2 linked regions of the Variovorax sp. PBL-E5 genome follow. The protein of the gene in region 2 interacts with the protein of the main gene of each other region in a pairwise test. Links are inferred from orthologs where the notes say so. Each region holds a gene or a part of one and is shown on either strand. Other genes may lie near its edges. The genes, in order: groL and grpE.

Evidence for each region.
Region 1: the proteins of grpE (region 2) and groL interact in binary tests that used the Escherichia coli proteins (3 or more experiments, as listed by UniProt). The link is inferred for Variovorax sp. PBL-E5 from one-to-one orthologs.

The regions. Positions count from the first base shown.
Region 1 is NZ_LR594671.1:1,101,237-1,107,652, reverse strand. The notes cover bases 1,547-4,529. They hold groL (chaperonin GroEL), read left to right. Parts: upstream 1,547-2,203; coding sequence 2,204-3,856; downstream 3,857-4,529. Other genes in these bases: WDLP6_RS05315 (sensor histidine kinase), read right to left, coding at 4,022-4,529; WDLP6_RS05325 (co-chaperone GroES), read left to right, coding at 1,862-2,152; WDLP6_RS05330 (FadR/GntR family transcriptional regulator), read right to left, coding at 1,547-1,614. Also shown: WDLP6_RS05335 (CynX/NimT family MFS transporter), read right to left, coding at 1-937; more of WDLP6_RS05330, read right to left, coding at 934-1,546; more of WDLP6_RS05315, read right to left, coding at 4,530-5,488; WDLP6_RS05310 (response regulator transcription factor), read right to left, coding at 5,485-6,210; WDLP6_RS05305 (cytochrome b/b6 domain-containing protein), read left to right, coding at 6,308-6,416.
Region 2 is NZ_LR594671.1:1,741,661-1,746,223, reverse strand. Bases 1,774-4,563 are described here. They hold grpE (nucleotide exchange factor GrpE), read left to right. Parts: upstream 1,774-2,778; coding sequence 2,779-3,348; downstream 3,349-4,563. Other genes in these bases: dnaK (molecular chaperone DnaK), read left to right, coding at 3,453-4,563; WDLP6_RS08525 (FKBP-type peptidyl-prolyl cis-trans isomerase), read left to right, coding at 2,168-2,518; WDLP6_RS08530 (winged helix-turn-helix transcriptional regulator), read left to right, coding at 1,783-2,118. Outside these bases: WDLP6_RS08540 (Bug family tripartite tricarboxylate transporter substrate binding protein), read left to right, coding at 1-623; asd (archaetidylserine decarboxylase), read left to right, coding at 754-1,605. UniProt on the Escherichia coli protein: Participates actively in the response to hyperosmotic and heat shock by preventing the aggregation of stress-denatured proteins, in association with DnaK and GrpE. It is the nucleotide exchange factor for DnaK and may function as a thermosensor.

The sequences.
Region 1 (6,416 bases), 640 kb from region 2 along the record:
CGACCGTGAACACGGCGACGGCGGCCGCCATGCCGGACTGGTTGCGGCACCGGACCGCGATCGACGGCGCCACGAGGCAGGTGACCACCTGGACGATGACCGAGAGCGACACCACGTAACCGGCCGCGTCACCGGCCAGTCCGCGTTCGCGCAGGATCGGCGCGAGCCAACCCATGACGATATAGGCGAGCGAGGACTGCAGCCCCATGAACAGGGTCACCTGCCAGGCCAGCCGATCGCGCCACAGCCCGCGCACCGCATAGCCCGATTCGCTGGGCACCGGTCGCAGCGGCAGCGCCTGCGGCGCCCACAGCAGCGTGATGACCGCCGCCGGCACCGCCCACAACGCCAGCGCATGCGTCCAGCCGCCGCCCAGCGCGTGCGACAGCGGCACCGTGAGGCCGGCGGCGCTGGCGGCACCGCCGCACACCGCCATCGTGTACAGGCCCATCATGAGCGCTTCGTGGCGCGCGAAGTCGCGCTTGACCAGGCCCGAGAGCAGCACGTTGCTGACCGCAATGCCCGTGCCCGCGATCGCCGATGCGAGGAACAGCAGCGGGATGCTGCCGGCGCCGCGCAGCAGCGTGCCGACCAGGATCAACACCATGCAGCCCAGCAGCGTGCGCTCGGTCCCGGCGCGGCGTCCGAGCCAGGGCGCGAGCGGCGCGAACAGGCCCAGACAGATCACCGGCAGCGTCGTGAGAAAGCTGGCCGCCGTCGGCGACAGCCCGGTCGCCGCCATGATCTCGGGCAGCATCACCGACAGGCTGGAGAACACCGGCCGCAGGTTGAACGCGATCAGCACGACGCTCAGGCCCAGCAGCAATTGGCGGCTTCGGCTCCCGGCGGGCGTCGGGCGGGGCGGCGGAAGGTTGTCGGCTTCGACGTCGATCAGCAGGTCGGCGGCAGGGAGCGTGGCGAATGGGGTGGAGTTCATGGGGTGGCAGACGCAAGCGCCTTGGAGATGTGCGCCATGAAAGCGCGGACCGTGGCGGCAGCCCGTTCCGGGTCGCGGCTGGCAATGGCTTCGACGATGGCCCGGTGCGCGGCCTCGTCGGGTTCGGGCAGTTCGATGGCCGCGGTGGCGGCGATGGTTTCGCGGATGTAGCCCGTGACGAAGCGGCAGGTCTCCACCAGAGCCAGGTTGCCGGACATGCCGACGATGGCGAGATGAAAAGCCAGATCGCGATCGACGAAGCCAGCCGCGCCGCCGGCATCCTCGGCCCGGCCGCGCCGCTCGAGCAGGGTTCGAAGCTGCTGCAGGTCGCCGGCGGTATGGCGCAGCGCCGCGAGACGCGCCGCCTCGGCCTCGAGCGCACAACGCAGCTCGAACTGGTCGCGCAGGCTGGCGCGCCGCAGCTTCTGCAGGCTGGCCGACGCGTCCACATCCGAGCGCACATAGGTGCCCGATCCCTGGCGCACTTCGAGCAGCCCGCCCGACACCAGCGTCTTGACCGCCTCGCGCACCGTGCCGCGGCTCACGCCCAGCATCTGCGCGAGCTGGGGTTCGATGGGAATGCGGGTGCCGACGGCCCAGCGCCCGTTGGCGATCTCGGCGCGAATGCCGTCGGCGGCGGCGTTGGAGAGAGAAGCTCTGGGAGCGTGCTGGAGCATGGATGTGGAGCGGCCCGATTCAATCATCGAATCATTGGATGATTTTAGAACCTATCCAATGCCGAACGGTCCGCAGGGACTCACCGCCCGCATCGCGCGCATTCCGCCGAGCTTGAAAAGCGCCAAAACACCCTTATCATTAGCACTCGCTGAAGCAGAGTGCTAACAAGCACCTTCGCCCCAGTCGACGGAAGCCGGCGGTGACGCCAGCACCCAAACCCAACCAGTTTCTTATCCAGGAGATGCAATGAAACTTCGTCCTTTGGCCGATCGCGTGATCGTCAAGCGTGTTGACAGTGAAACCAAGACCGCCTCGGGCATCGTGATCCCCGACGCCGCCGCCGAGAAGCCCGATCAGGGCGAGGTGCTGGCCGTCGGTCCCGGCAAGAAAAACGACAAGGGCGAACTCGGCGCGATGAGCGTCAAGGTCGGCGACCGTGTCCTGTTCGGCAAGTACAGCGGCCAGACCGTCAAGGTCGACGGCGACGAACTGCTGGTCATGAAGGAAGAAGACCTCTTCGCGGTCGTCGAGAAGTAACTCGCTTCCACCCGCTCACTCAATCTCAACTGAATTCTTCGGAGAAATCTCATGGCAGCAAAAGACGTAGTCTTCGGCGGTGAAGCCCGCGCGCGCATGGTCGAGGGTGTCAACATCCTCGCCAACGCAGTCAAAGTGACCCTGGGCCCCAAGGGCCGCAACGTGGTGCTCGAACGTTCGTTCGGTGCCCCGACCGTGACCAAGGACGGCGTGTCCGTGGCCAAGGAAATCGAACTCAAGGACAAGCTGCAGAACATGGGCGCCCAGCTCGTGAAGGAAGTGGCTTCCAAGACTTCGGACAACGCCGGTGACGGCACCACCACCGCGACCGTGCTGGCCCAGGCCATCGTTCGCGAAGGCTTCAAGCTGGTCGCCGCCGGCATGAACCCGATGGACCTGAAGCGCGGCATCGACAAGGCGGTCACCGCCCTGGTCGAGCAGCTCAAGAAGGCATCCAAGGCCACCACGACCTCGAAGGAAATCGCGCAAGTCGGCTCGATCTCGGCCAACAGCGATGAAACCATCGGCAAGCTCATCGCCGACGCGATGGACAAGGTCGGCAAGGAAGGCGTGATCACCGTCGAAGACGGCAAGTCGCTCGAGAGCGAACTCGACGTCGTCGAAGGCATGCAGTTCGACCGCGGCTACCTGTCGCCCTACTTCATCAACAACCCCGAGAAGCAATCGGCGCTGCTCGAGAACCCGTTCGTGCTGCTGTTCGACAAGAAGATCAGCAACATCCGCGACCTGCTGCCGACGCTGGAACAAGTCGCCAAGGCCGGCCGTCCGCTCCTGATCGTTGCTGAAGAAGTCGAAGGCGAAGCCCTTGCTACTTTGGTCGTGAACACGATCCGCGGCATCCTGAAGGTCGTGGCCGTCAAGGCACCGGGCTTCGGCGACCGTCGCAAGGCCATGCTGGAAGACATCGCCATCCTGACGGGCGGCAAGGTCATCGCTGAAGAAGTGGGCCTGACGCTCGAGAAGGTGACGCTGGCCGACCTGGGCCAGGCCAAGCGCATCGAAGTGGGCAAGGAAAACACCATCATCATCGACGGCGCCGGCGCCGCTGGCGACATCGAAGCCCGCGTCAAGCAAGTGCGCGTGCAGATCGAGGAAGCCACCAGCGACTACGACCGCGAAAAGCTGCAAGAGCGCGTGGCCAAGCTGGCCGGCGGTGTGGCCGTGATCAAGGTCGGCGCTGCCACCGAAGTCGAAATGAAGGAAAAGAAGGCCCGCGTCGAAGACGCCCTGCACGCCACCCGCGCTGCAGTGGAAGAAGGCGTGGTCGCCGGCGGCGGCGTGGCGCTGCTGCGTGCCAAGCAAGCCGTGGGCGACAAGCTCAAGGGCGACAACGCTGACCAGGACGCCGGCATCAAGCTGGTGCTCAAGGCCATCGAAGCGCCGCTGCGCGAGATCGTCAACAACGCCGGCGGCGAAGCCAGCGTGGTGGTCAATGCCGTCTACGCCGGCAAGGGCAACTACGGCTTCAATGCCCAGAACGACACCTACGGCGACATGCTCGAGCTCGGCATCCTGGACCCGACCAAGGTGACCCGCACCGCGCTGCAGAACGCTGCCTCGGTCTCGTCGCTGCTGCTGACGACCGAAGCCATGGTCGCCGATGCGCCGAAGGAAGAGGCCGGTGCCGGCGGCGGCATGCCCGACATGGGTGGCATGGGTGGTATGGGCGGCATGGGCATGTAATTGCTCGCCCCCAGGCTGCGGCGCACTTCGTGTCGCCTACGCCTTCCCCCTACCGGGGGCGGTGCCTGCCGACCGGCTTAGCCGGATCGGTGGCACCTCACGAACAGAAAAAAGGTCGCCTTGGCGGCCTTTTTCTTTTTGGAGATCGGGTCGCTTCGGCGGTTTTTATTGCAGCTCGAAGGAGAAGACGGCGCCCTTGTCGGCGCGCTGCAGCAGGTGGATGTGGCTGCCATGCAGCTGCAGGATCTTCTGCACGATGACCAGGCCGAGGCCGCCGCTGCGCTCGGCGGTCGATGAAAAAACCGGTCGCGTGAAAAGGCCGGTGCGCAGTTCGCCGGGGATGCCGGGGCCGGTGTCGCTGATCTCGACGCCGACGCCGCCCTTGTCCTGGCGCAGCGCGACCACGATCTCGCCGCCCGCGGGCGTGTGACGGATCGCGTTGTCGAGCAGATTGGTCAGCACGCGCTCGATCATGCCGAGGTCGGCAGTGACGACGGGCAGGCCCGAAGGGATGTCGGCGACCAGCCGCTGCTGCCTGGCTTCGGCCGCCAGTTCGAATTTCTGGAACACGTCCTGCACGAGATCGGCCAGCGCGAAGCTTTCCTTCTCGGGCTTGACCACGCCGTACTCGAGGCGCGCGAGTTCGAACAGCTCCTGCGCCAGCCGCCCGACCTTGCGGCTCTGGCCCAGCGCGATTTCGAGATAGCGGCGCCGCTCGTCGGGGGCGAGCGAATCGGCCTTGAGCAGCAAGGTCTCGAGATAGCCGTGCAGCGAAGTGAGCGGCGTGCGCAGGTCGTGCGAGATGTTGGCGAACAATTCCCTGCGCTGCTGGTCCTGCGTGCGGAGCTCGCGCCATTGCTCGGCGATGCGCCGCGTCATCTGCGCGAAGGCCTGGCCCAGCGTGGCGATCTCGTCGCCGCCGCGGCTCGCCTGCGCGAGCACCGGCTCGGCGCCTTCGAGCGCGGCCACGCCTTCGCTCTCGAAGCGCTGCACCACGGCGGTCAGCGCGCGCAAGGGCCGCGTGATCAGATGGAAGGCCGCCAACCCCGCCAGCAAACCCAGCAGCGCGACCAGCGCGATCGACCAGAGCGTGGCGCGCAGCACGCTGCCGGCCGCGACGTTCGCGACCACGGCGTCGCGGTCCTCGCCGGACAGCACCACGTACACATAGCCCGCATCGTGCCCGTCGACCTGGAGCGGCGCCGCGCTGAAGACCTTGCGCACGCCGTCTCCGCGCGGATCGTCGCCCACGATCGGCAGCGGAGCGCCTTCCAGCAGGCGCCGTATCGGCGCCACGTCGACGCGCTCGCGCTTGAGATGGCCGGGCGGCGCGGCCTGCGCCACGATGCGGCCATCGGGCGCCAGCAGGTACACCTCGACGCTGGGGTTCACCGCCATCAGCTTGTCGAACAGGTCGCGCACCGCGGGCTCATTGAGGCCGCCGCGCTGCATCAGCTCCGAATTGCCGGCGATGTGGGCCGCAAGGCCGCTGGACAGGCGCTGCGTCACCTCCTGTTCGTGCCGGCCGCTGGCGGCCATCTGCAGCCAGGCCGACGCGCCGCAGCAAGCCAGCAACAGCACCGCGAACACCACGGACAGGCGTTGCGACAACGAAGCCGGGCGCAGCTTCATGGGCTCGCCTCGCTGCCCGCCGGCGCGGCCAGCTTGTAGCCGCGTCCCCAGACCGTGAGGATGCGGCGCGGCTCGGCCGGATCGGTCTCGACCTTGAGCCGCAGCCGGTTGATGTGCGTGTTCACCGTGTGCTCGTAGCCGTCATGCTGGTAGCCCCAGACCTGGTTGAGCAGATCGAGCCGCGAGAACACACGGCCGGGATGCCGGGCGAAGAAATAGAGCAGGTCGAATTCGCGCGGCGTGAGCTCGACGGGCTTGCCCTCGACCTGCACCTCCCGCGCAACCGGGTCGATGCAGAGCGCGTCGAGGTCGAGCCGGCCCGACTCCATGCGCGCGTTGCGCGCCATCGCCTCGGTGCGGCGCAGCAAGGCCCGCACGCGCGCCACCAGCTCCAGCACCGAGAAGGGCTTGGCCAGGTAGTCGTCGGCGCCCAGTTCCAGACCCAGGATGCGGTGCACTTCGCTGGAGCGCGCGCTGGTGATGATGATCGGCGTGTAGCGCGTCATTGCGCGCGCACGGCGGCAGATCTCGAGGCCGTCGATGCCGGGCAGCATCAGGTCGAGGATCAGCGCATCCCAGTTGCCGCGCTCGAGCTCGCGCAGGCCCGCATGCCCGTCGGCCGCATGTTCGACGGCGTAGCCCTCGTCGCGCAGGTGCATGCGCAGCAGCTCCGCGATGTGGGCATCGTCCTCGACGATCAGAACGCGTTTGACGGGATCCATGGCACGGATTGTCCCGCGATATCGCCGGCGCAGTTATCACGATTAATTGAACTCTTCGTGATGAAACGGCCACCGGATGCGCCCAACAATGCGCCCCATGACCCGCAGCGACACCCCATCTGACCTCACGCCGATCCATCCGGCCTGGATGCGAATCGCCCATTGGCTCAACGCCCTGGCGGTGCTGGTGCTGGTCACCAGCGGCT
Region 2 (4,563 bases):
TGATCGGCACCAACCCGGTCGTGCTGGTGGTGAGCAAGGACAGCCCCTACAAGACACTGAAGGACATCCTCGCCGCCAGCAAGGCCAAGCCGGGCGGGCTCTCGTCGGCGTCGGCAGGCACCGGCACCTCGCAGCATCTGGCGCTGGAGCTGATGGCCTACAAGTCGGGCGTCAAGTTCACGCACATCCCCTACAAGGGCAGCGGCCCGGCGATCCAGGACGCGATCGGCGGCCAGGTCGACATGATGTTCGACACCACCGTGGTCGCGGGTCCGCACATCCAGAGCGGCAAGCTGCGTGCCATCGCCGTCACCTCGGCCAAGCGGCTGGCCTCGATGCCCGACGTGCCGACGATCGCCGAATCTGGCGTGCCCGGGCTGGCCGATTTCGAGGTCGTCTCGTGGCAGGCGATCTTCGTGCCGGCCGGCACGCCGGCGCCGATCATCGACCGGTTGCACACCGAGATCCGCAAGATCCTCGCGCAGCCCGAGGTGCAGGAAAAGCTCAAGGGCTTCGGCATGGAGCCGGCCGACATGACGACGGCGCAGATCTCGGCCTTCCAGAAGGCCGAGGTCGAGAAGTGGGCGCAGGTGATCAAGGCCGCGAACATCAAGCCTGAATGATGTGGCCCCCACGCGCCGTCACTTCGTGTACTCGCTGCCCCCCGAGGGGGCCGCAGGCCGCCTTGGGGCGGCCCGGCGCCGGCCTGGGCATGGCCTCGATAGAATCGCCTTCCATTTTTGAGAAGCCTCTTTGTCCGACCGCCTCCCCGTCCTGCCCCAGTACCTGTTCCCCAAGCAGGCGCTGACCGCCTTCGCCGGCTGGGTCGCGGGCAAGGAGCGCGGCGCGGTCACGACCTGGATCATCCGCCGCTTCGTCGCCAAGTACGGCGTCGACATGGGCGAGGCGCTGGCCAGCGACGTCGCGAGCTACCAGACCTTCAACGAATTCTTCACCCGCGCCCTCAAGCCCGGCGCCCGGCCGATTGCGCAGGCCGACTTCGTGTCGCCGGTCGACGGCGCGATCAGCCAGTTCGGGCCGATCGAGGGCGACCAGATCTTCCAGGCCAAGGGCCACCGCTACACCACGACCGCCCTGGTCGGCGGCGATGCGGCGCTGGCCGCGCAGTTCGCGCACGGCAGCTTCGCCACGCTCTATCTCAGCCCCAGGGACTACCACCGCATCCACATGCCTTGCGATGGGCGGCTGGTGCGCATGGTCTACGTGCCGGGCGAGCTGTTCTCGGTCAACCCGATCACCGCGCGCGGCGTGCCCGGCCTGTTCGCGCGCAACGAGCGCGTGGTCTGCGTGTTCGAGACGGCACGCGGGCCTTTCGTGCTGGTGCTGGTGGGCGCGACCATCGTCGGCAGCATGGCGACGGTGTGGCACGGCGTGGTGAATCCGCCGCGCGGCGGCGAGGTGCGCGAATGGCGCTATGACGGCCAGCAGATCGTGCTGCGCCAGGGCGAGGAGATGGGCCGCTTCCTGCTCGGCTCGACGGTGGTGATGCTGTTTCCCGCGCCGCCCCTGCGCTTCGATCCGGACTGGTCGCCGGCACGTCCGGTGCGGCTCGGCGAGCCGATGGCCAGCTACCCGATCGCTTGAGGCCTTGATGCCACGGGCCGCAGCCGGCCTGCGTCCATAGCTATAAAACTTGTAGCACACCAGCTTCTGCGCTATAGTCGCCGGCCGGTCCGAACGGTCCGTCACCTTTCACAAAAGAAATGCGAAATGCGCGGCCACGACAGCGGCACCGCGCCGCCAGCCGAGGAGACGATGTCGATGAGCAGCAAGGAAACCGCAGCCGTCAGCCAGTTGCTCGCGCTGCTGGAAGCCCGCTACGCATTGCGTGTGCTCTGGGCGCTGCGCGACGGCCATGCGCAAACCTTCCGCCTGCTGCAGGACAGCGTCGGCGGCATCACGCCCAACACGCTCAACACCCGCATCAAGGAACTGCGCGAGGCCGGGCTGGTGAGCCATGCCAGCGACGGCTACTGCCTGACGCCGAGCGGGCAGGATCTGCTCAAGCGCCTGTCCGACCTGCAGGCCTTCGCCGGCAAGTGGCAGCAGAGCCAGATCAAGAAGACCGCGCCGCCGGTGGTCGGCCCGGGCCGTTAGTTAAACTGCCCGGCTCTTTCTTCTCCCATTCCGACACAAGGAGCGCTCCATGCCCACCACTCCCTCCGGCCTGCAATACGAAGACACGACCGTCGGCGACGGCGCCGAGGCCAAGGCCGGCCACCACGTGCATGTGCACTACACCGGCTGGCTCTACAACGACGGCGTGCAGGGCGCCAAGTTCGATTCGAGCCGCGATCGCAACGACCCCTTCGCCTTCTCGCTCGGCGCCGGCCAGGTCATCAAGGGCTGGGACGAGGGCGTGGCCGGCATGAAGATCGGCGGCAAGCGCACGCTGATCATTCCGGCAGAGCTGGGTTATGGCGCGCGCGGCGCGGGCGGCGTGATTCCGCCGAATGCGACCCTCAAGTTCGACGTCGAGCTCCTCGATAGCCACTGACGCTCGCCGCCAGGCTTGCCCACTTCGTGTGGCCGCCACCCCCCCGCCGGGGGCAACACCAGCGGCCCGGCAGAGCCGGTTCCGCGGTGTTTCCCGAAGGGAGACCCTGCCACGGCGGCGGTGCCCACGAAGGGGAAATCATGCTGCGCTGCGGTCGGAAAGGCCGCATTTTTTTGTCTTGAAAAGTGCGAGGGCGGCCCCACGTGGCACGCATCCTTCGTTTTTCATTGTTTTCCGGCGTGGCCGCCGGCTTTTGAAGCATGTCTGACCCGCAAAACCCACATCAGAATCCCGAATCCTTCCTGCAGGGCGAACCGAGCCCCGAAGAGCTGGAGGCCGCGCAGGCCGCCAACGAGGCCGACGCGCTGGCAGTGGCGACCGCCGAGCTGGCGGAGCTGAAGGCGAAGAATGCCGAGCTGGCGGACCAGTACCTGCGCGCGCAGGCCGATGTGCAGAACGCCCGCCGCCGCGCCGACGAGGAGGTGACCAAGGGCCGCAAGTTCGCGATCGAATCCTTCGCCGAAGGCCTGCTGCCGGTGCTGGACAGCCTGGAGGCCGGCCTGGCCGTCACCGACGCCACGCCCGAGCAGATCCGCGAGGGCGCCGAAGCGACCCTGCGCCAGCTCAAGAGCGCGCTGGAACGCAACAAGGTGATCGAGATCGCGCCGGCCGCCGGCAGCAAGTTCGATCCGCACCAGCACCAGGCGATCTCGGTGGTGCCCGCGCCGGGCCAGGAACCCAACACCGTCGCCAACGTGCTGCAGAAGGGCTACACCATCGCCGAGCGCGTGCTGCGCCCCGCGCTCGTGACCGTCAGCGCGCCGAACTGAATCACAAGCAACCCACAGGAAATCCCCGCTCTGTCCCTTGAATCGAGCCCGGTTATCCACAAGTTCACAACAACCTATTTTTCGCGTTCAGGAGCAACAACATCATGGCCAAAATCATCGGCATCGACCTCGGCACCACCAACTCGTGCGTGTCGATCATGGAAGGCAACACCACCCGCGTGATCGAGAACTCGGAAGGCGCGCGCACCACGCCCTCGATCGTCGCCTACCAGGAAGACGGCGAAGTGCTGGTCGGTGCCTCGGCCAAGCGCCAGGCGGTCACGAACCCCAAGAACACGATCTACGCGGTCAAGCGCCTGATCGGCCGCAAGTTCGAGGAAAAGGAAGTCCAGAAGGACATCGACCTGATGCCCTACAGCATCACCAAGGCCGACAACGGCGACGCCTGGGTCGAGGTGCGCGGCAAGAAGCTCGCGCCGCAGCAGATCAGCGCCGAGATCCTGCGCAAGATGAAGAAGACCGCCGAGGACTATCTCGGCGAGCCGGTCACCGAAGCGGTGATCACCGTGCCCGCGTACTTCAACGACAGCCAGCGCCAGGCCACCAAGGACGCCGGCCGCATCGCGGGCCTGGACGTCAAGCGCATCATCAACGAACCGACCGCAGCGGCGCTGGCCTTCGGCCTCGACAAGCAGGACAAGCGCGACCGCAAGATCGCCGTGTATGACCTCGGCGGCGGCACCTTCGACATCTCGATCATCGAGATCGCGGACGTCGACGGCGAGAAGCAGTTCGAAGTGCTGTCGACCAACGGCGACACCTTCCTGGGCGGCGAGGACTTCGACCAGCGCATCATCGACTACATCATTTCCGAGTTCAAGAAAGAGCAAGGCGTCGACCTCGGCAAGGACGTGCTCGCGCTGCAGCGCCTGAAGGAAGCCGCCGAGAAGGCCAAGATCGAGCTCTCCAACAGCGCCCAGACCGACATCAACCTGCCCTACGTGACGGCCGATGCCTCGGGTCCGAAGCACCTGAACATCAAGCTCACGCGCGCCAAGCTCGAGTCGCTGGTCGATGAACTCATCGAGCGCACCATCGCGCCCTGCCGCACCGCCATCAAGGATGCCGGCGTCAGCGTCAACGACATCAGCGACGTGATCCTGGTCGGCGGCATGACGCGCATGCCCAAGGTGCAGGACAAGGTCAAGGAATTCTTCGGCAAGGAACCGCGCAAGGACGTGAACCCCGACGAGG